Regions from separate parts of the Desulfofundulus luciae genome, predicted to be linked through region 4. Evidence: riboswitches for the same ligand, from Rfam matches in the RefSeq annotation. Region 4 holds a riboswitch; each other region holds the start of a gene.
The links. Region 4 has a riboswitch for cyclic di-GMP ahead of J2Z49_RS09400 (HD-GYP domain-containing protein). Riboswitches for the same ligand answer to the same signal wherever they lie in the genome.
Positions count from the first base shown of each region.

Region 1: it holds a riboswitch for cyclic di-GMP, as region 4 does, so the genes downstream of both, J2Z49_RS05725 (ATP-binding protein) here and J2Z49_RS09400 (HD-GYP domain-containing protein) in region 4, are expected to answer to the same signal.
Region 2: it holds a riboswitch for cyclic di-GMP, as region 4 does, so the genes downstream of both, flgB (flagellar basal body rod protein FlgB) here and J2Z49_RS09400 (HD-GYP domain-containing protein) in region 4, are expected to answer to the same signal.
Region 3: it holds a riboswitch for cyclic di-GMP, as region 4 does, so the genes downstream of both, J2Z49_RS07975 (type II secretion system F family protein) here and J2Z49_RS09400 (HD-GYP domain-containing protein) in region 4, are expected to answer to the same signal.

Region 1 is NZ_JAUSUX010000007.1:38,663-44,392, forward strand. It holds gene J2Z49_RS05715 (PP2C family protein-serine/threonine phosphatase) at 1-295, opposite strand, end outside; gene J2Z49_RS05720 (STAS domain-containing protein) at 303-623, opposite strand; gene J2Z49_RS05725 (ATP-binding protein) at 784-1,773, opposite strand; cyclic di-GMP riboswitch class I at 2,097-2,182, opposite strand; tRNA gene J2Z49_RS05730 (tRNA-Thr) at 2,563-2,637, opposite strand; gene J2Z49_RS05735 (methylated-DNA--[protein]-cysteine S-methyltransferase) at 2,647-3,249, opposite strand; gene J2Z49_RS05740 (DMT family transporter) at 3,284-4,222, opposite strand; gene cysK (cysteine synthase A) at 4,436-5,356, opposite strand; gene groL (chaperonin GroEL) at 5,449-5,730, opposite strand, start outside.
Region 2 is NZ_JAUSUX010000004.1:37,881-43,610, forward strand. It holds gene J2Z49_RS03425 (FliH/SctL family protein) at 1-511, opposite strand, end outside; gene fliG (flagellar motor switch protein FliG) at 495-1,496, opposite strand; gene fliF (flagellar basal-body MS-ring/collar protein FliF) at 1,504-3,033, opposite strand; gene fliE (flagellar hook-basal body complex protein FliE) at 3,050-3,349, opposite strand; gene flgC (flagellar basal body rod protein FlgC) at 3,384-3,830, opposite strand; gene flgB (flagellar basal body rod protein FlgB) at 3,837-4,319, opposite strand; cyclic di-GMP riboswitch class I at 4,347-4,434, opposite strand; gene pseC (UDP-4-amino-4,6-dideoxy-N-acetyl-beta-L-altrosamine transaminase) at 4,640-5,730, opposite strand, start outside.
Region 3 is NZ_JAUSUX010000011.1:10,796-16,525, forward strand. It holds gene J2Z49_RS07955 (Uma2 family endonuclease) at 1-3, shown strand, start outside; gene J2Z49_RS07960 (prepilin peptidase) at 153-914, shown strand; gene J2Z49_RS07965 (GspE/PulE family protein) at 917-2,614, shown strand; gene J2Z49_RS07970 (type IV pilus twitching motility protein PilT) at 2,640-3,725, shown strand; cyclic di-GMP riboswitch class I at 3,794-3,882, shown strand; gene J2Z49_RS07975 (type II secretion system F family protein) at 3,937-5,169, shown strand; gene J2Z49_RS07980 (prepilin-type N-terminal cleavage/methylation domain-containing protein) at 5,303-5,730, shown strand, end outside.
Region 4 is NZ_JAUSUX010000014.1:17,736-23,465, forward strand. It holds partial or broken gene J2Z49_RS09395 (UPF0236 family transposase-like protein) at 1-121, shown strand, start outside; cyclic di-GMP riboswitch class I at 1,377-1,478, shown strand; gene J2Z49_RS09400 (HD-GYP domain-containing protein) at 1,794-2,417, shown strand; gene J2Z49_RS09405 (methyl-accepting chemotaxis protein) at 2,449-3,660, shown strand; gene J2Z49_RS09410 (chemotaxis protein CheW) at 3,701-4,114, shown strand; gene J2Z49_RS09415 (ASCH domain-containing protein) at 4,481-4,729, shown strand; gene J2Z49_RS09420 (hypothetical protein) at 4,821-5,021, opposite strand; gene J2Z49_RS09425 (aspartyl-phosphate phosphatase Spo0E family protein) at 5,308-5,484, shown strand; gene J2Z49_RS09430 (copper amine oxidase N-terminal domain-containing protein) at 5,568-5,730, shown strand, end outside.

The DNA.
Region 1 (5,730 bases), on a different contig from region 4:
CCCCGCATTTCCGCAGTTCATCCCCTCCCACCCTGTTTAACCGGCGCACCACCTCCAGAGGATGGGGATTAATCCTGATACACTCCCGGAGCATATGGCGGATTGTTTCCATCAGCCGGGCCGCATGGAATCCTTTACCCATTACGTCTCCGATGACGGCAAACACGGTTCTCTCGTCGCAGGAAATAAACTCAAAAAAATCCCCCCCGACCTGTTCGGCAGGCAGGCTACACCCACTAACTTCCAACCCGTAAGCTCTTAGTATTTTTCCATTCACTGTAATCACTTCTCCCATCCTGCTCCTACCTCTCTTCTCCGCCCGGAGCGGTGTTTTGCGCCAGGAGCCTGTCCAACCCTACCAGCCGCATCACCTCCGCCACATCAGGTTGCGGCCTCAAAATCAGCATCTGGCCCCCTTTTTGCCGCCAGTCGTTGCTAATGTCCAGCAAACTTTTCAAACCGGTGGAATCAACGAAAGAAACGCCCGACAGGTCAACTTCCAGCGTGTGTTCTCCCACTTTCCCAACAACTTCTTGCAACTGCGCTACCGTTTCCACGTCCAATTCACCGTTCAGCACCAGCCGGCACACCCCCCGGTCAACGTAAACATCTACTTTCAGCAACAAAATCACCCCCTCTTTCATTGGTCTTGTCCGGTTTTAATGCCGAAGTCCAGGGCCAGGGCGGTACCTGACGGTCCTGTATTAAGGTAGAGGTGGTCCGCATAGTAGAGCATCAGGGTAAATCCACACCCCAGGGAATTCTTGGTTGAATAATGTTGCATCACGTTGCCCGGGCCAATTCGCTGGTTTTGATTCCCGGACCCCGGTCCTGAACGATAATCCTGACGGTGTCCCCTGACTGCCTGGCTTGCCAGCAACCGCCCCCTGCATGTTTGAGAGCATTGGCCAGCGCCTCTGTCAAGCACAAGGCAATCGCGTGCTGCCTGCGGCTGTCGAGAACAGGCAAGGCTTCCCGCATTGCCCGGCGGGCTTCCGGAATGTCATGGGTCTGCCGGACCTCACCCCTGGCCAGTTCCGTCCCTTCTGAGATCACTTTTTCCATTTCTCCACTATTCACCAGGTATAACCGGCCCCCCGTTACCGCCGCTATGGCCTCCCGGTAAGCCTGCATCTCCTGCTGGTGCATCTTTCTCTCCTTTTCAATCACCTCGGTGATGTCAAAGGCCAGCAGTCCACCGCTCCTGTGGTCGAAGGGCACGCCGTGAAGGTCAAACACCTTTTGCCCGTCAGCGCTAATGATCACCTCGCGGCGGTGTTCGGCCTGGCGGATAGCCTGGCGCATCAGTTTTTCCGCTTCTTCCATAGGCAGGTCCAGGTCAGCCTGGCCTGAAAGGTAGCGGAAGCGCCCTCCTTCATATTTCATCACCTTCCCCACCCTGAGAGCGTTAATTAGTTCGGATTTCTCCACCTCAGCCAGCAGTTTCTCCCTGACCAGGTCCTGAAGGTGCTCCGGCAAGTGCCGGGAAATCTCCTGTATTAGCTCGCCGGCGCTTCCGGCCAGCAACTGATACTCCTCCCTGCTAAGACGACGGGCAGTCCCCTGCTTCCGGTGGACACACAGGATATCAAAAACGTGGACGTTATTTTTCCCTTTGAACGGTACCCCGGCCACCTCGACCCACAAGTTTTCCTGCAGCCTGATTACATACCGCCCCGGAACAGGAGCTTCCGTTTCCAGCCCAAACTCCGTGGTATTTAACACCAGGATGTGAGCCGGATACTGCCTGCCATGCTCATCTTCCAGTAACACCCGGACAGGCGGCGAAGGCACCCGCCGAAGGGGGCTTAGCTGGACAAAATACTGGCACTCCACACAAGGACGGTCCGGTTCTTTCTTTGCGCATTCAAGACACCGTTGCATTTTTTCACCACCCTTCTGCCTTTCAGCCCCTCCCGGCCCCATGCCCTTTCAATTGCCACAATACTGCCAGCAAATGTCCCAGCCATTGGCTCTGTTAGAGTCGACCTCTATACCCCAAATGGGTAAACATACTTTTTTATAAGCAGGAACGGCAGCCTGACCAGGCTGCCGCAACAAAACACCATTAAAAAGAAAACAATCAATACCTTTATCGCGGCAGCCTGGCAGTCATACCCTTTAGGGCTGCAGACCCATGGCTTTGCGCCCCACCCTTTCGAGTGGTTTGCCTTTAACACAATAAAGACAATAAAGTTTTTAATTTAACAGTTAAAAGGCTGATTCAACACCGCCAGAACACAGAAAATTTTCCACCAGCGAAAAATTCAGCCCCTGAAGAACTGTTAGGTATGGGAAATATGATGAGAGAAAATACAAAAACAGGCCCGTGTGGATAAGAACGGACATGACGTGCTCCGCCAGCAACCAGAAGGAGCAGAGAGGAATAATCCTTGTAGACAAAATTCATAACCACCGGTACCAAAGCCATGTCTGCGGACAAGATACCTGCACCCAAAAGTTAATATACGATATCCATTTTTATTTTCCCTTCTGAAAGAAGCAAGACAATGTAATATAATAAACAATAAACGCCGCAAACCCTTGCGGCGTCTAGCTTTTTGGAGCTGGTGGTCGGATTCGAACCGACGACCTGCGCATTACGAGTGCGCTGCTCTACCCCTGAGCCACACCAGCACTTTTCTGTTATCTCATTTGACTACCCGGCGCATTACTTATATTAACGCAAACAGAGTCATTTGTCAATTGGTATCGCCCGGTGGGGCCGGGTCGCACGCCTTCGAGTTGCAATAGCTGCAGTTTTAGAGGCAGGCCGCCGCCAAAACCGCCGGGCGATCCATCCCGGCGGATTACCCGGTGGCAGGGAATAACCAGTGGAACCCGGTTGGTCCCCAAAGCCCCGCCCACGGCCCGGGCGGCCCGGGGGCTGCCGACGGCTGCCGCCACCTGCTGGTACGACCATAATTCACCGTACCCGATGTGCCGTACAAAATCCAGCACCCGGGCCACAAAAGGGGTGCACCAGGAAAGATCCACGGGAATATCCGTAAAGGAAACCGGCCGGCCCTGGAAGTATTGGTTCAGCCTTTCTTCCAGAAAAGCCACGGGCCACCTTTTTAATGCAGGCCCACTTCCTTGATTGACTTCTGCGGGTATTACTTCATCCATCAGAGCAGCCAGGGCTTCCTCCCGGCTGGGCCGGGGAAATGTCAGGACCAGCAGCCCCTGCCTACCCCAGGCAGTACCAACCCAGCCCGCTCTGGTGGATAATAAATGAAACCCATTCACAGAACGCCCCCCCACAGCCGCAAAATGGAACAAGCTATTTTTCCGCTGCCGCCCGGATAAAAATGGACAGGCCCGTGATAATAATCGCCCCGCCCGCAAGCTGTAAGGGTGAAGGCACCTGGTGAAAAATAATATAAGCCAGAATGGTTGCCCCCACCGGCTCGCCGAGTATGCTCACTGAGACCACGGCAGCCTTGACATAACGCAGGGCCCAGTTGAAAATGGTATGCCCGAAAATGGTGGGCACCAGGGCCAGGAGGAAAAACCACAGCCATGTGGAAGGCGGGTAAGGAAAAAAGGACAAGCCGGCCAGCAGCGCACCCAGGAACAAAGTCACGGTACTGACCCCGTAAACAACAAAAATGTACGGGAATAGTGACAGGCGGTGCCGCAAGCCGCGCCCGATCAATACATAGCCGGCAATAAAAATAGCCCCGGCAAAAGCCAGGATGTCTCCCAAAAAAGCCTGCCCGCCGATCTGAAAATCACCCACACCCACAATAGTGCTGCCGGTTAAAGCCAGGGCTGCCCCCACAAGCCCCGTGCGGGCGATTTTTTCTTTAAAGATCAGGTAGCCGCCTAAAACCACAAATAAGGGTTGCATGGTGACCAGCACGGTGGAACTGGCAATAGATGTGTACTCAAGGGAAGTAATCCAGGCAGTGAAATGCAATGCCAGCAGCACGCCGGAAAGACAGGCCAGCATTATGTCCCACCGGCCCATGGAGCGCAGTTCTTCCCGTCCCCTGGTCAGGGCAATGGGAGCAATCATGAGCACGGCAAACCCCAACCGGTAGAAGGCAATGACCAGGGGTGGGGCCATGGCCAGCTTGGTAAAGATGGAAGAAAAGGCGGCTCCCACCACTCCCACCAGGATGGCCAGGTAGGGATTGATAAAAGGACGCTCCAGGCCGGCGGTTAATAACCCCGACCCCTCTTCAAGGGAGCAATATTCTGGTGCTTTTTGAGGCATGCTCATTCATCAAGTCTCCTACTTTAAACAACCAGGACTACTCTTCATACTTCTACCAATCGAGCAGAGATTCCTGCCAGGCAAGTGAACTTCCACCGGTCACATCCGGAAGCTTTACCCAGGACAACTGCTGCCAAAATACCAGTCGCCCCACTGGGTTGACAGCCCGGCTTTTACGGCCGGAATTACCCCCTGGTTTTCACACGGGTGAGCTTATACAAACAACCCCGTAGACAAATAACGCTCCCCGGTGTCCGGGAGCAAAACCACCACGGTCTTACCCCGGTTTTCCGGCCGGCCGGCCACCTGTAAAGCCGCCCAGACGGCCGCCCCCGCAGAAATACCCACCAGCAGGCCCTCCTCCCGGGCCAGGCGACGGGCGGTGTCCAGCGCATCTTCATCGGCCACCTTTATGATCTCGTCCAGCAAAGCCATATCTATTACTTCCGGCACAAAACCCGCACCGATGCCCTGAATTTTATGCGGACCGGGCTTCCCGCCGGAAAGCACCGGTGAGGCGGCCGGTTCCACCGCCACCGCCTTCAGGGAGGGACGGCGGGCTTTCAGAACGGAGGTCACCCCGGTAATGGTACCTCCAGTACCAACACCGGCCACAAAGAAATCCACTTCCCCGCCGGTATCCCGCCAGATTTCCTCGGCGGTTGTAGCCCGGTGGGCGGCCGGGTTGGCCGGGTTGGCAAATTGTTGCGGCATAAAGGCATTGGGATGGGAGGCCGCCAGTTCCCGGGCCTTGCGTACGGCCCCGGCCATGCCCTCGTTCCCGGGGGTAAGGACCACTTCCGCCCCGTAGGCGCTGAGAAGCCTGCGTCGTTCCACACTCATGGTTTCAGGCATGGTCAGCACCAGCCGGTAACCCCGGGCCGCGCAAACCATGGCCAGGCCAATGCCGGTATTTCCGCTGGTAGGCTCGATGATCAGGGTGTCCTTGTTGATTAACCCTTTTTCCTCCGCCTCACGGATCATGTTGTAAGCAATCCGGTCTTTAACGCTGCCACCGGGATTAAAATACTCCAGCTTGGCCAGAACAACGGCAGGCAGACCGGAAGCAATCTTTTGCAGGCGGAGCATGGGGGTACCACCAATCAATTCCGTTATATCATTAAAGACGGGCAAGACCTCAACCCCTTTCGAAAAACCTGCTTTTTATTCACGGCTGGCATAAATTAAGTCCCCGCGGAACTCCACGGGGACTTAGCCCGGCTAAATTACATCGGAGGCATTCCGCCGCCCATGCCGGTATCCTTTTCCTTTTCCGGCTTTTCCGCCACCAGGGTTTCAGTGGTCAGAATCATAGCGGCAATGGAAGCGGCATTCTGCAGGGCAGACCGGGTGACCTTGGCCGGGTCCACAATACCGGCTTCAATCATGTTCACATACTCGCCGGTCAAGGCGTTGAAGCCCATGCCATCGGGCAGGGCCCTGACCTTCTCCACCACCACGGAACCTTCCGCACCGGCGTTATTGGCAATTTGGCGCAGGGGTTCCTC
Region 2 (5,730 bases), on a different contig from region 4:
CTATGGCGGGATCGATGGTCAACTGGGCGGCCACAATTTTTTCCGCCATTTCCCTGGCCAGGGCCACCACTTCTCCCTCCAGAGCTTCCAGGGTTGAGCGGCGGATTTCTTCGGCCTGCTGCAGTACCCGGCGGGCTTCTTCCCTCAAGGCCCGGGCCTCGGCCGCGGCATCTTCCACGGCCTTGCGGTAACCTTCCCGGTAGCCTTCCTCCCACCCTTCCTGCAGCCCTTCTTCCCGGGCCCTGGCGGCCGTTTCCCGGGCCAGCGCCTCCGCTTCGTGCCGTGCCTTTTCCAGGATGGCTGCGGCTTCCCTTTGAGCCGCAGCCAGGATTTCTTCGCTTTTTGCCCGGGTTTCATCCGGAGAAACCATTTCCCCCCGGCTGTTCCCGCTGCCCTCGTGGTGTTCGTCCCGGTTTAAAGGCAGTACGGGAAAATCGTATCGGAGAGCTATAAAGACGGGGTCCTCATCGCAGGATACGCTCCCCCGGATGATCCTAAATGATGATCGCATCCTCTCCACCCCGTGCGATGATAATTTCGCCCGTTTCGTCCAGGCGGCGGATAATCTGCACTATGCGCTGCTGGGCTTCTTCCACATCCCGCAGGCGCACCGGCCCCATGAACTGGATTTCCTCCCGCAGCATATCGGCCGCCCGGCGGGACATGTTCTTGAAGATACGCTCGTTGACTTCCTCGTTGGCCCCCCGCATGGCCCTGGCCAGATCTTTGGTATCCACTTCCCGCAGAACCCGCTGGATGGCCGTATCGTGAAGCTTGACGATATCCTCGAAAACAAACATCATCTTGCGCACCTCGTCGGCCAGGTCGGGGTCGGAAACCTCCAGTTCTTCCAGGATGGTTTTTTCGGTGCTGCGGTCCACCCGGTTTAAAATGTTGACCAGAGTTTTTACCCCACCCACCGTCTGGTCCTGTTGAACCACCATCGAGAGCTTTCTTTCCAGAACTTTTTCTACTTCTTTTACTACCTCCGGGGGTGTGCGGTCGATGACCGCTATCCTCCGGGCGATATCGCTCTGCTTTTCCGGAGGCAGGGAGGAAAGGATCAGTGCCGCCTGCTCCGGCACCAGGTGGGTGATGATCAGGGCGATGGTCTGAGGGTGTTCATCCCGGATGAAGTTGAGCAAATGTTTGGGGTCGGTCCGGCGCAGGTTGCTGAAAGGAACTTTCTGAATGGCTACCGACACTTTGTTAAGGATTTCCTCCGCCCGCTGGGGACCCACGGCTTTTTCCAGTACTTCCCGGGCATACTTGTAACCGCCGTGCATCAGGTATTCCCGGGCTTTGTTCAACTCCAGAAACTCTTCCAGCACCGCCTGCTGGACTTCTTTGGGCACGCTTTCCAGCATGGAGATTTGCTGGGTAAGCATTTCTATTTCATCATCGGGAAAATGTTTCAATACCCTGGCGGACAGATCCGCACCCAGGGCGATCAGGACGATGGCTGCCTTTTGTAAGCCGGTCAGCTTGCCAACCACGGTGCATCTACTCCTTGAGCCACACTTTTAAAATCTCGGCCACTTGAGCCGGCTTTTCCCGGGCTATGTCCCTGATCTGCTTGGTCCTGCTGGGCTGTGCGGGCGTTTCTTCAGGTGCGGGCACATGCCCGGTTACTACCGGAGTTTTCGGCACCTCTTCCACAGCTTCCAGTTCATATGCCCGGCGCCTCCGCCGGCGGATGAACAGGATCAACAGGAGCAGGCTCATTAACAACCCGGCTGCTCCCACCGCCACGGGCCAGTATTTTTTCAGACCGGCCAGCATGGTGGGGGGTTGTGCCATTTCCCGCTGAAGCTGGTCCAGGTAAGAGGTATCAAAGGGCATGGCCGAAACGTTAATCTGATCCCCCCGGTTTTGCTGCAGGCCCACCGCTGCCGAAACCATATCCTGGATCTGCTGCAACTGGGGTGCGCTGTAGTTGCCGTTTAAAACTACGGCTACCGAGAGCCGGCGCAGGGTTCCCGGCGCGGCGACCAGGGTTTGCTGCTGGCTGCCCAGTTGATAGTTGGTGATGGTCTGCTGCTTCTGGTACTGGGAATTGCCGCCTGTCAGTGCGGGAATGGTATTTCCTGGTGGTTGAGAGCTTGGAGGTCCCGGTACCCCACCTGCACCCGTGCCCGAGCCGCTTTCGGTAATGGTTTGCTGGCTCAGAGTTTGTCCCGGCTGGACGGTGGTGGTGGTGGTCTGGCGCTGGTCAAAATCCAGGTCGGCCGTAACCATGGCCACCGCTTTGTTCGGTCCCAGGATTTTGGTCAGCATCTGCTGAATGCGGGTCTCCAGTTCCTTTTCATACTGCCGGCGCACCTGGTATTGATCCATGGACAGGCGGGCCAGCTTGGCCCGCTCGTCGGCCAGGGCCAGGTTGTCGCTTAAGACGTTGCCCTCCATGTCAATGATGTGTACGTTTTCCGGCTTCATTCCCTGGACGCTGCCCACCACCAGATCCATAATGCCCTTTACCTGTTCGGGCTTCAATTCACCCTTGAGTTTTAAGGCTATCGAAGCAGAAGGTTCCACCTGGTTGTCCAGGAAGAGGCTTTCCCGGGGCAGCACCAGATGCACCCGGGCCTGTTCCACCTCCTCCAGGCTGGTGATGGTGCGGCGCAGTTCCTCCTGCAGCGCCCGCTGGTAGTTGACCTGCTGCTCAAAATCGGTGACACCGAACTTTTGCTGGTCGAAGAGCTCCCACCCGGCCCCCGAATCGGCCAGCACCCCCTTGCTGGCCAGTTGAATTCTGGTGCTGTACACCTGCCCCTCCGGCACGGCGATGGTTTTACCCTCGTCTTCCAGCCGGTAAGGTATTTTCATGTTTTTCAGTTCTTCGGCGATTTTGCCCGCCTGTTTGGGCTCCAAACCGGTGAAGAGGGGAGCGTATGCAGGTTGGGAGATAATAACGGCCAGGTAAATTACGGTTGCCAGCAGTCCCGCCGCAGCGGCAGCGAAAAGGACCTGCCGGGACCGGGGCAGCGCCTGCCACCGCTCCTTGATGGGGAGCAGGATCTGTTTGGGGTCCATCAATTACAACAGCTCCTTAAACCTGCATGCGCGAAATTTCCTGGTAGGCTTCTACTATTTTATTGCGCACCTCCACAGCCAGGGACATCATGATCCGGGCTTCTTCCATGGCAATGGTCACCTGATGCAGTTCCTGCACCCGGCCGGTAAGGAAGTCGAGGCCCACCCGGTCGGCCCGCACCTGGGCGTTATTCACCTCTTCCAGGGCCCGTTCAAGCATCCGGCCGAAACCGGGGGCGCCGGCAGCAGCGTCCGGTTTTGCGGGCTGACTTACCGTGGGTGCCAGGGTTAAGGGGGAGACGGGTAAAATTTGCATCTATGAGTGCCCCTTTCGTCAGCAATATGAATAATTAGCCCCTGCCTATTTCCAGAGCCCTCAGGGCCATATCCTTGGCTGCGTTCAAAACCGTGACGTTGGCCTCGTAGGCCCGGGTGGCTGCAATCATGCTGACCATCTCGTTGGCAATATTGATGTTGGGATAGGCCACGTATCCCGTATTGGGGTCGGCCAGGGGGTGGGAGGGCTCGTAAACAAGCCGGGGCGGGGAAGGATCCTCCACTACTGCCGCCACGCTCACGCCGGCGGCGTTGAAGGAGGGTTGGCCGGGCGGGGAGTCCAGGGCCTGGCGCAGTTTCTCGGCAAAGACGGGAACTTTCCGGCGGTAGGCCGGGTTCAGGGGGTCGTTGGGCCTGCCCGCCGTTTGCAGGTTGGCAATATTGTTGGCCGTAATATCCAGCCACAGCCTCGATGCTGTTAAGCCTGAGGCACTAATGCCGAATACATCTAATAGAGGCATCGCCTGTTACCTCCCCCGGATGACATAGGTTAACAGGGACAGGCGGTCGCCCAGCGCCCGGGCGGCGGCCTGGTACGTCAGGGTATTGGCGGCCAGGTTTACCATTTCCTGATCAATGTCCACGTTATTGCCGTTGTAACCCATGGTGGTGCCCTCCTCCTTCACCACCGTGGGTTCCACCCGGGCCAGCGGGACCGGAGCCCCGATATGCCTGGGGTCACTGGTAACCAGCGGCAGGACGTCCTCCCCCAGCGCCCGCCGCAGTTCCTCCGTAAAGCTGACGGAAGATTTTTTAAATCCCGGCGTATTCACATTGGCCACGTTATGGGCAATTACCCTTTGGGTTAGTGCCGCTGCATCCAGCTGCTTTTGCAGCGCCACCAGAATGGGACTGGCGAAAAGATCCAAAAAAACCACCTCCCGGCTGCCGTGATCTTCTTCGGGGGCCGCTCCCCGCAATGTACCACCTATGTAAATTATTGTTAACAAAAAACCGACCCGGAGGTCGGGAAGCATTGTCGCAACCCGGCTGCCTTAGCGAGAGTCCGCTTTAGGCCCGTGGCTTTGCGCCCCTCCCTTTCGGTGAAGTTTGCCCCTGGACAATGTGCTAAAGGTCAGGTTATTTTCTTTTGAAAGCAGGTTGACTTTGGTAACTAAGTGGTAAATTATTTGACACGTTCTCCCAAATTCCTTCTATAGAGAAGAAAAAAACACAAAAAAATAACAAAAACTTGAGTTTTTCAAAGCAAGACACGGAGTAAAACCGGAGAAAAGTGTCGAATAAAGTCGAAGAAGGAGGAAGTTCCCTTTCACCTTCGTGCCCAGGCTATAACCCTGCGTACCGCCGCGATCACGTCCCGTACATCCCCGTCACTCATGGCCGGATAAAGGGGCAGGGTGATAATCCGCTCGTACAGCTCTTCCGCGTGGAAACAGTAAAACCCGGAAAGGCTGCAGCTGTCCGGGTCCCCCAGCCAGCGGTAGTAGGGATGGCGGTACACGGGGATATAATGCACGTTTACCCCGATGTTTTCCGCCCGCAGGGCTTCGAAGACCTGGCGCCGGTCGAATTTTAGATGCTCCAGTTTTAAAGCCAGCACGTAAAGGTGCCAGGACGAACGGCCATATGGCGCCTGGTACGGGATTTCCACTTCGGGCAGGCCGGCAAAGGCTTCGTTATACATACGGGCGATCTGGCGCCGCCGCTCCAGGAAACGATCCAGCTTGCGCAGCTGGCTCAAACCCAGGGCGGCCTGGATATCCGTGAGGCGGTAGTTGAAACCAACGTCCAGCATTTCGTAGTACCAGGGGCCCTGATCCTCCACCATCAATTCCCGGTCCCGGGTGATCCCGTGGTTGCGGAAAAGCAGCAACCACTGGTACAGTTCGCCGGAATTGGTGGTCACCATTCCCCCTTCCCCGGTGGTGATGTGTTTCACCGGGTGGAAGCTGAAGACGGTCATATCGCTCAAGCAGCCGATGGGCTGCCCTTTATATTCCGCCCCCAGGGCGTGGGCGGCATCTTCGATGACCACGAGATTGTGCTTTTCAGCCAGGGCGTGAATGGCATCCAGATCACAGGGCTGTCCGGTGAAATGTACGGGAATGATCGCCTTTGTTTGCGGGGTGATCTTTTTTTCTATTTCCACCGGGTCGATATTATATGTGCGCGGATCTATGTCCGCAAACACGGGTTTCGCCCCCAGGTAGAGGGCGCAGCTGGCGCTGGCCACGAAGGTGATGGGGCTGGTGATCACTTCGTCACCCCTGCCCACACCGGCGGCAAAGCAGGCCGCGTGCAGGGCCGCCGTCCCGCTGGAGAAGGCCACGGCATAACGGGCGCCCACCCGGGCGGCAAATTGCTTTTCAAATTCGGCCAGGGTCGGGCCGGTAGTCAGCC
Region 3 (5,730 bases), on a different contig from region 4:
TAAATTTTAAGGAGTTCCCTATGGGAACGTTCGTTCTCTCTGTTAATCATGAAAATCGATCAAGCAAGTTCAATCTGGAATTCGCCTAAAGCGGATTCCGACTATCCCGACGACTGACGACCGACGACTATTTTTGAGGGAGAGATTGTCACTTGCCGCTGACCTGGTTCTGGTTCTTTTCTTTCCTGCTCGGCCTTTGTATCGGCAGCTTCTTAAACGTATGCATTTACCGTCTGCCCCGGGGGATGTCCCTGCTGGCGCCCCCCTCCCACTGCCCGGCCTGCGGCGCACGCCTGGGACCTCTGGATTTAATCCCCGTGCTGAGCTATCTTTTCCTGCGGGGCCGGTGCCGTCACTGCAGCGGGGCGATCTCCCCCCGCTACCCCCTGGTGGAGCTTTTGACCGGGGCCGGTTTCCTGCTGATTTCCCGGGAACACGGCCCGCACGTTCATACTGCCGGCCTGCTGGTCCTGTTTTCCGTCCTCGTGGCGGCCAGCTTCATTGACCTCGACCACCGGATCATCCCCGACCGGCTCACCCTGTTTGCCCTGGCCGCCGGCATACCTCTGGCCGCCCTCCAGGGTGCGGAGGTTCTCAAAGACGGCTTCTGGGGCTCTGTGCTGGGGGGCGGGGCATTGTTGATGGTGGCCCTTTTTTCGCGGGGCGGCATGGGCGGTGGGGACGTGAAGCTGGCCTTTGCCATCGGATGGTACCTGGGCTGGCAGGAGACCCTGGTGGCCCTGTTCCTGGCCTTTGTGCTGGGTGCGGTTGTGGGGGTTTTATGGGCGCTCAGGACGGGGAGAACCCTTAAAACGGCCATCCCCTTCGGCCCGTTTCTTTCATCGGGGGCCATGCTGGCCGCGTTGACAGGGGATAAGCTTATTTCCTGGTATCTGAACCTGTGGGGTGGTTGAAAATGGCCGCCGTTTACACCAAAAAGCGCCTGGGGGACCTCCTTCTGCAAACCGGGTTGATTACCCGGGAGCAGTTGAACCAGGCGCTTGAGGTGCAAAAGCAGACCGGGGAGCGCCTGGGCCGGGTTCTCATCAACCTGGGCCTGGTCACGGAGCAGGACATCCTGAACACCCTGGAAATGCAGCTGGGCATTCCCCAGATTACCCTGATGGACAAAGTAGACCCAGTGCTGATCAAATCTCTCCCCGAGGCTGTCCTGCGCCGGCATAAGGTGGTGCCCGTGAAAAAAGAGGGACGGCGGCTGATCGTGGCCATGTCCGACCCTCTGAACCTGGTTGCCCTGGACGACATCCGCCTGGCCAGCGGGCTGGAAGTGGAACCGGTGCTGGCCCGGGAAGAGGAAATCGACGCCGTTCTCCAAAAGGTATTCGGCCTTACCTTTGTGGAGCAGGCCTTCGGCCAGCCGGCCGCCCCGGAGGAGCGGGAAATCCAGACCCTCACCCTGGCGGCGGGGGATGAGGTGCCCCCGGAGGAAGCACCGGTGGTGCGCCTGGTCAACACCATCATTGCCCAGGCGGTGGCGGAAAAGGCCAGCGACATTCATATTGAACCACAGGAGGACCGGGTGCTGGTGCGTTACCGGGTGGATGGGTTGTTGAGGGAAGCCCTTACTCTGCCCCGGCATATCCGCTTCAACCTTACTACCAGGATCAAAATCCTGGCCGGCCTGGACATTGCCGAAAAGCGCCTCCCCCAGGACGGCCGGTTTCAGGTTAAGTACGGAGAACAGGAAATAGATGTGAGGGTATCCACCCTGCCTACGGTCCACGGGGAAAAGGTGGTCCTGCGTTTGCTGCTTAAAAGCGGGCGAATCCTGCCCATTGACCGGCTGGGATTCCACCGCTACAACCTGGAGCGTTTTGCAGAGGTAATCCATCGCACATCCGGCATGATCCTGGTCACCGGGCCCACCGGCAGCGGCAAGACCACCACCCTGTACGCGGTACTGGCCCAGTTGAATTCCCCGGAGCGCAATATTGTGACCATAGGGGACCCGGTGGAGTACCTTCTGCGGGGGATCAACCAGACCCAGATCAACGTGAAAGCCGGGCTTACCTTTGCCGCCGGCCTGCGCTCCATCCTCCGCCAGGACCCGGACATCATCATGGTGGGCGAAATAAGGGACGGGGAGACGGCCCAGATCGCGGTGAGGGCGGCCACCACCGGCCACCTGGTGCTCAGCAGCCTGCACACCAACGACGCCGCGGGTGCCCTGACCCGCCTTATCGATATGGGGGTGGAGCCCTTCCTGGTGGCCTCCTCGGTGGTGGGCGTGGTTTCCCAGCGGCTGGTGCGCCTGCTCTGTCCCCGCTGCAGGGAGCCCTACCAGCTCCCGGAAGACGCGCCGGAGAGGATTTTTATGGGCCTGCCGCCCGATGATCCGGTGACCCTTTACCGGGCCGCCGGCTGCCACCACTGCAACCACACCGGTTACCGGGGGCGGACGAGCATCCAGGAGGTGCTGCCCGTGACCCGGGCCATCAGGGAGCTGGTAAATAAAAAAGCTTCTGCCGATGTGATCAAAGAAAAGGCGGTGGCCGAGGGAATGGTTACCCTGAAAGAAGATGGAATAGACAAGGCCCGGCAGGGGATCACCTCCATAGCGGAAGTGATGCGCGTGGCCTATAACGAGTGGTGACGGAAAAGGAAGGTGTTGCGGCGGAATGCATGCCGATGAACTTTTAAAGCTAGCCTTCGAGCTGAAAGCTTCCGATGTCCACCTTACTGTGGGCCGCCCGCCCGTCTTTCGGGTTCACGGGAAGCTTTTTGCCGCCGACGAGCTGGACGCCCGGGCCGTGCCGTGGGTGGAGGATCTGCCCGTCCTCACCGCCGGGGATACCGAGGCCCTGGCCCGCCAGCTGATCCCCGGGGACCGGTTCCAGCAGTTCATGCAGGTGGGCGAAAGCGACCTGTCTTACGCCATCCCGGGAGTGGGCCGCTTCCGCGTGAACGCCTTCAAGCAGCGCGGCACGGTGGCCCTGGCCATCCGCCTCATCCCGGAGCGCATCCCCACCTTCGATGAACTGGGCCTGCCCGAGGTGGTGGCCCACCTGGCCAGGCGGCCCCGGGGCCTGGTGCTGGTTACCGGGCCCACGGGCAGCGGCAAGTCCACCACCCTGGCGGCCATGATCGACCTCATCAACAGCGAAAGCCGCCTGCACATCATCACCCTGGAAGACCCCATCGAGTACGTCCACCGGCACAAGAAGAGCCTGGTCAACCAGCGGGAAATCGGCCGGGACTCCCTTTCTTTTGCTGCCGCCCTGCGCGCGGCCCTGCGGGAAGACCCCGACGTCATCCTGGTGGGGGAGATGCGGGACCTGGAAACCATTGCCACGGCCATCACCGCCGCCGAAACCGGTCACCTGGTGCTGGCCACCCTGCACACCACCAGCGCGGCCCAGACCATCGACCGCATCATCGACGTTTTCCCGCCCCACCAGCAGCAACAGGTCCGGCTGCAGCTGGCCAACGCCCTGGAAGGAGTGATTGCCCAGCAGTTGCTGCCCCGCAGGGACCGCCCCGGCCGGGTGGCGGCACTGGAAATCCTGGTGGCCACGCCGGCCATCCGCAACCTCATCAGGGAGGGGAAGACCCACCAGATTATCTCCCACCTGCAGACCGGGGCCAGGTACGGCATGCAGACCCTGGATATGGCTTTAAGAAACCTCGTCCGTACAGGGGTGATCGGCAGGGAAGAGGCCCTGGCCCGGGCGGCCGATGCCGAAAATTTGTTAAAAATGATTTAAAACAACAAGCTGGTTATTGACTGGCAGAGCGGCTCCCGCTAAGATAAGTTTTAGGAAGAGTGCGGCAAAGCGAAAAGAGGCAAACCTGCCGAAAGGCAGGGGCGCAAAGCCGCGGGCCTAAAGCGGTGCGAGCCGCCAGGGCAGCCGGGCTGCCGAACTTTCCGGCACGTACTTCCAGGCGCGTCGCCTGGATTTTTATTTCCGGGAGGTGGTGAGGGGAGCTTTGCCCGTCTATGCCTATCGGGCCCGGGATTTAACCGGCAGGGTGGTTTCCGGCCGGCTGGAAGCTGGCGGTCCGAGGGAGGCGGCCAGGATACTGCAGGGCCAGCAGCTCATCCCCGTGCAGATCCGGGCCGTGCGGGGGGGCGTCAGCCTGACTTTGCGGCTGCCTTCATTCCGGCGTGGGGTCAGGCTGAGGGAGCTGGCCCTCTTCTGCCGCGAGCTCTCCACCCTGGTCAGCGCCGGCGTGCCCCTGGTGGGTGCCATGCGCATCCTGGAGCTGCAGGTGGAGGGCCGGGTGCTCAAAGAGGTGGTGCGCGGGGTGACCGGCCGCCTGGAGCAGGGACACTCTCTAGCCGAATCCTTCGGCGCCTACCCGTTGGTCTTCCCCGAGATCTTCATCAGCATGGTGGAGGCCGGGGAAGTGGGTGGTGTGCTAGACGAGGTGCTGGAGAGCCTGGCCGGCCATTTTGAAAGGGAACACGAGGTGAGGGAAAAGGTGAAGTCGGCCCTCACCTACCCCACCATGGTACTGGGCTTTGCCGTGGTCATCCTCACCTTCGTGCTCACTTTCGTACTGCCCCCCATCATCAACACCATCCAGAACCTGGGTGTGCCCCTGCCCCTGCCCACCCGGGTGGTGATGGGAGCCAGCCGCCTGGTGGGGCGCTACTGGTACCTTCTCCCGCTGTTTCCGCTGGCGGCGGCTTTCGGCTTTCAGCGCCTGCGGGCCTCGCCCCGGGGCCGGGAGATCTGGGACCGCCTGGTCCTGAAAATGCCCGTATTCGGGCCGGTGCTGAAAAAAATAATCATTGCCCGCTTCGCCCGTACCCTGGCCGCCATGCTCAAAGGCGGGGTGCCCATCATCCAGGCCCTGGAAGTGGTAAAGAAAACCGCCGGCAACCAGGTGGTGGCGGGCGGCGTGGCCAGGGCGCAGGAGAGCGTGCGGGAGGGGCAGGGCCTGGCCGGTCCCCTGGAAGAGAGCGGCATCTTCCCCCCGCTGGTCATCCGCATGATTGCCGTGGGGGAAGAAACCGGCAGCCTGGACGCGCTGCTGGTCCGCATCGGCGCCTTTTACGACCAGGAAGTGAACATCACCGTGGGCCGCCTCTCCAGCGTGCTGGAGCCGGTGCTGATTGTCTTCCTGGGCGGCATAGTGGGGTTCATCGTCCTTTCGGTGCTCCTGCCCATGTTTACCAGCATGATGCAGGGGCTGGGGAAGTAGGGCGGTGGTTTCAAAGGTGTTCTTACATACATACTCTAACCGGCCGTTTAGGCACCGTTTCCAGGTCAATTATTTAATTAACAACCCTTGTTTCTTGTTTTATTAAGACACTGCTTTTAGGGAGGGAAAAACTATGCGCAAAAAACTTAAGGACAACCGCGGCTTCACCCTGGTGGAGCTTCTGGTGGTCATCGCCATCATCGGCATTTTAGCCGCCATCATCGCTCCCAACGCCTTCAAGGCCATTGAAAAGGGCAAGGTAGCGGCAGCCGAGGCGGATTATAAGGCAATTAAAGCGGCGGCATTGAATTACTATACCGACACCGGCGAGTGGCCAAATGACGGAGCAGATAACACAGGGTTTGTGCAATCCGATGGCAAAACTGGCTGGAATGGTCCCTACCTGGAGCGCTGGCCGAGCAAGAACCCGTGGGGTCAAACGTATGTGTACAATAAAGATAACGGTGTAGACTTTGACGGCAATACAAGTACAACTGAGCGATATCTGACAATCAGTAGTGTTCCTTTAAGCGCAGCAAAGCGGATCGATGCTGACTTAGA
Region 4 (5,730 bases):
CCAACGCGAAGGCCAGGAAAAAAGAGCAGCAGTTTTTGAAGATGGCGAAGCTCCCGGAGGGAAAGAAGTGGCGCCGGAGCTGTGTATTGAAGCCGACGGGGTGATAATATCTCTTCTTCGGTCTGTTCCACATATACCACCCCGCATAAGGCATATTCGCAGAGGACGGCGTTGGCTCCGAAAGACAGGGACTTCACATGGTCGGGCGAAATTTCCAGGTCCAGCTCTTCCGCAAGCCCTCTCACTGCCGTCCTGTAGGGATCCGGCCCGCCGTTCGGCCCGGCGTCCACCGGCCTGCTGGAACCTTCAGCCACGGAAGGGAAGAAAACGAAGGCGTCGACAGCAGTAGGCCCCCGCTCGCAGAAAATGATCTTGCCGTCTGCCGTCACCACCATGATTCCCACTCCGAAATGGGTGGCGAATTCGGGTACGGGACTGTACATCAGGTCGACTCTTTCGGCGTAGCTTCCTGAGAGTAGTTTTCACGTTGTCGACCACAATTGGCTCGTCCAGCATGTTGTCTGTGACCAGCATCATGAAATAGTCGGTGGGCCGGAACGAAAGGTGCAGGGAAGGTTCTTCGTGCGGGCCGGTCCTGTGCCCAACGAAAAACTTTTCCAACTGGTACCCGAGTTCGTTGAACGGCACGGGTTCGCCTTTCGCTTCGCGGCGCTTGATTTCTTTGATTTTTTGCTCGTACAGCGCCCTGATTTCGGGCGGTTTTTTCACCGGATGCGGGTTGTAGTAGATCTTGATGTTTTCCCTGCTGTATGGGCCGTAGGCGCAGACTACCTAGGGAACGATAGTCTTTCCTGCGGTGAGGAAGCCTGCAGGGGGTGGGGAGGTACGGCAAAATTGGGTGAGAAAACGTTTCCACTTCAGCCTGCTTTTTTTGGCGTATTCCTAGGTCAGATTTGCAATGAGAGAAGCGAAGACGCCCAGGATAAAACCAAAAATCGCGTTCGACATCGACTTCACCCTGGGAGGGAGAATTGGTGCGTATTTCCGCGATGCTACCCACTGTCGCTTTGGTTCTGATACTTGGAAGCCTGGTACCCGCCCATTTGTCACGCGCGGCGGGATTTTTCGTTCTGGGACTGTGGGCGGGAAATAAAATCTGGTTGGTGATTCGCCACAAAGAAAAGATTGTAGTAGGAGATGACCTTCTACGGGTATTTGGGCGAAGATATCCTGACCCGTAGGCGGGAAGTCGAGGAAAGCCTGCGGGAATACAGGGAGCACTCGGAGCGGTGCGTTCCGCTTCTGGAGGCATTCGAGAAAGAACCTGATTTCACGATCTTACGTCAAGTAAGCTAAAATTACGTCGAAATAGAATAGTGGGGCCGAAAAGTTAAAAAGCTATTTTGTTCGATCCGAATCCTGGAGGGCAAACCCGGCGAAAGCCGGGGGCGCAAAGCCACAGGTCTAAGGTTCCCCAAAGGGTTGCCACGGGGAACTATGACGGCTGGGTTGCAAGGGAGAAAGGTAGCCGCAGGAAAGCGTATACTTGTCTCCCTGCGGCTTTCTTAATTTGGAATAACGTAAAAGGCGGAGGTTTGAGCAAGTATGAAAGAATCCCTTATAGAACGCAAGTTCGGGGGGGGGGGGGGATAATCTGTCTACATCTGGCCTTATTTATTAGCCCTATAAACATCTCTTTTGGGGTTCCCCTTCTCTGGTTCCCTCCTTTTGGGTTCCCCTTTTTATGCTCCCCACCCTTGTACCCGCCACCATCATTCCTAATAAGAAACTTTCCTTATGATTTTTTAATACCATTTGGTAGAGGTGTTTCCATGAGGTCCACACTTATTTACGCTGCTCGGGTACTGGTTCGGGTGCAGGAATCTCGATTTAAGTCGGCCTACCTGCATTCTCAACGAGTGGCCTTTTATGCGCTCTTGCTGGCCAGGGAGTTGGGACTGGACGAAAAATACCAGAAGCGCGTCTACTTAGCTGGCCTTCTGCACGACATAGGCAAAATAGGCATCCCCGACTTTATACTGTTTAAGCGGAGCAAGTTGACTGCCGAGGAATGGGAGGAGATAAAAAGGCACCCGGTTTTCAGTTATGAAATTCTCTCAACCATTCCCGGTATGAAAGAAATTAGTCTAATGGTCCTACACCACCACGAAAGATACGATGGAACGGGCTATCCCGCTGGACTTGCAGCTCAAGATATACCACTGGGGGCGCGCATTTTAGCCGTTGCCGACAGCTTCGACGCCATGACCACGGAGAGGATCTACCGACCTTTTCCATTATCCCGGGAAGAGGCTCTGAAGGAAATGCACTGCTGTGCCGGAGGGCAGTTTGATCCACTTTTGGTGGAAGTTTTTAGTCGCTTGATAGGACGGGGAGAAACTGATTTGAGCCTCTACGAACGAGAATTTACGACTAATTTTTATTCCAAAATTTAAACGTTCACGAAAAGGAAAGGGTGGGGTTAAGTTGCTGTTCTTCAGAAAGAAAAGTGAGCCGGGTACATCCAATACCTTCAATTCGGGTGATTTGCTTTTTGGGCTTAGCGTAGGTCGTTTCATTATGGCACACACAGATCTCCTGGCCCTGTGGAGCCGCTTGAAGGCAGATGAAGCGGCCCGCGAGGCGGAGGTTCAGGCATCGGGTTCCCAAGAACTCTCTGCCACTATCGAGGAAGTCAATGCTTCCGTGGAAGAATCGGCTGCCGCTCATCACCAAATGAAACAGCTGGCAGAGGCCAATCGCTCGGCGATGGCGGAGATGGACAGGCTTTTAAAAGTTGTGGCTACCGGTATACAGTACATGAGAGACCAGCTGAATGAAGTAAGCCAGCGTTTTAATCAGGTCAACCAGATTGGCGAAGAAGTTGCGGAGATTGCAGAACAGACCAACCTCCTGGCACTGAACGCTGCTATAGAAGCTGCCCGGGCTGGCGAACACGGGCGTGGTTTTGCCGTAGTAGCTGAAGAAGTAAGGAAGCTCGCGGGAAAAACGAAGGATGCGGTAGGGACTGTGAAAGAATTAACTGCAGAAGTGGGTCAATTATCAGAGTCAGCCGACCGCAGCAGCAAAGAGGTAACGGATTCCTTTGAGGTTTATTCCAGGCAGGTTACCTCTGTGGTACAAAGCATAGACGAAAGCATGAAGCAGGTGGAACTTGCAACCAGCGCCCTCGACGAAATAACCCGGGTCATGAATCAGGTTGCCACTACGACAACGGATCTTGCCCAGTCGTCCCAGCGGCTTGCCCAAATAACAGCCTTCGGTGACTCTTGTACAGCCAATGCCAGTCACATCCGTGAAGCCACCCTGCCGGTTCTGGAAGAACTCCTGGTCGAGATAACTGAGGATACGCCGGTTCATATCCTGGCAGCCAGGCTTTTCGACCATGCCCGGTTCATTAACACTGTAGTGGCCAAAGTTGGAACAGGTGAAAAATTATCCGACCATACCGAATGCGCCTTTGGGCGCTGGTATATAGGTGAGGGCGGCAGCCAGTTCGGCCACTTGCCTGCCTGGCGGGTTATAGACGAGCCTCACCGCCTGGTTCATACTGTCGGCGCTGCTCTGGTGAGAGAAGCCCGGGCAGAAGCAGCCGAAGAATTGGCACAGGCATCCCTGGAACTGCTACGTTGCTTCGTGGCGTTGAAAAAAGAGATTGCCGAAATAGCCAAAGGTTAAAAAGAGAAGGACTCTAAAAAAGGGAAGGAGCAGCTTCAGAATGTCATCTGAACAACAGTTGGTCATATTTGAGCTGGGTGGTCAGGAATATGGCTTACCGATTAAAGAGACAAGGGAAATTATACGCCTAGCTAAAGTTTCCAAATTGCCCGGTGCGCCGGCACACATGGAGGGAATAATTAACCTGCGCGGAAGCATCCTACCCGTAATCAACTTAAGCCGCCTGCTTGACTTGCCTCTAAGTGATCAGGAACAAGACATGCGCATTATTGTTGCTGAACATGGAGACAGAAAAGCCGGATTAATAGTGGGCAGAGTCAATGAAGTCGGGGTTTACAGCGAGGAGGAGCTGGAGACCCCGCTTGCAGGTGACGAGGCTAGATACATAAAGGCCGTCATTAACAAAGGCAATCGGCTCTGGTTGCTATTGAACCTGGAAAAAGTTTTTTCGTGACCTCCTCCCCCTAATGAATTGGGGGAGCATTCAGGGGCGATTAAACTCCAGGAGCTGCGGCCATATTATGTACCGCGAAGGTTTCCGTGTACCACCTTCCCCATGAGATACGGCGGTACACGGCACGCACGGCAAGCTTTACAACCTGCTGGCGGTCCGGCAACGAGGCAAAAGCTTCTACAGGGTGAGGGGGTCCGTGTATCCCTCAATGAATTAGGTGTGGGATTACTGCCCCCTCGCGCTCCCCCACTTCTCTAAACTACACCGCCGTGCGAAGGTTTTAATCCCTTTCAATTTATTTCTGGAACCCATGTTCAAACCCGAACACGTGGGATCTATCCTCTCCTGCTGCAAGACCCAGATCCGGTGCTTGAGCAGGAAACGGTGGAGCTTGGCCCCGTTTACCAGTGCAGGGCTTTCCGCCGAGCGGAGCCGTTCATGCACGTGAGGGTAACCGCCGTCCGGCGGGAGAGGCTGGGCGACATTACGGAGGAGGACGCTTGGAAGGAAGGCTACCCGTCAGTGGAGGCGTACCGGGGAGCGTTCGAACGGATATACGGCTTCTGGGACCCAGACGCTGGGGTGTGGGTGGTGGAGTTCGAACCGGTTACGTAATCCTGACCGTTTTTGCAATTCTGTCAGGGCTACTTCGCATTTTCACCCCTAATTTAGTAAAGTACAGTTAGCATTTTGCTTTAAAGGCAGGTTATGTCGCCAGCCCCCGCCGTCGTAAGACAACCCTGATGGAGCTCAGTGAGAATACGGCTTCCGGCTTCGTGGCATAGCTGCCACGCCAGAGCTCGCAGCGGTGTTTACCGTCTTCTTCATAGGTGATGAACAGTTCCCAATAACCCTGATCGAATTCATATTTTTCCCAGGTCTGGCGGCCGGTCCAGTATTCTCCCATATAAGGGCTAACTTCTTGTTTGGGCGGGCTGTCGTAGGTTTTTCCCACCCGATTTCGGTGAGAAACTTTTCTACTTTTTCTGGTACAAAGGACTGTTGTTTTTGCATGATAATCCCTCCCATGTATAAATTAATTGGCCGTAAAGCTGGAAAATTTCATGCTTCATGTTTTTTTGAGAAAAACCCTGTCGTTCCGACACCGTTCGACAGGGTTTTTTTCTTGACGCATTTTCCTGAAAGTGGTTCAATTGAATCTGGTGCCAAATGGCGAAAGGGGGATATTTTTGTTGGAGCTTGGTAAGACGATCCTGCGGCTGGAGAAGGCCAGGAGGGAACTGCTGGCTACAAATCCGGGCGACAAAGAAAAGCTCCTGGCGGCCAGCCGGAAGGTGGACGAGCTGATCTTGGAGTACTACCGGGCGAAGCTCGGCCCCAAAACGGTGGGGTCGGCAACAGGAAGATAACTTTTTCCATTTCAGGGCAGGAACCCGTGCCGGAAAGTAGAAAAGAATCAGGAAAAATACGTGTGGTGCGGGGGTGTTGTAAGATGCGCAAAACAGCCGCTTTGTTGACCTTCCTGCTGGTAATCCTGGCTTTCGCTTTCCCCGTTCTGGCCGCGCCAGGTCATAAGGCCGTGTTCGTTGTCGGTCAGGGGAGCTATACGGTGGACGGACAGGACAGGGAAATGGACGCCGCGCCTTTTGTTGAAA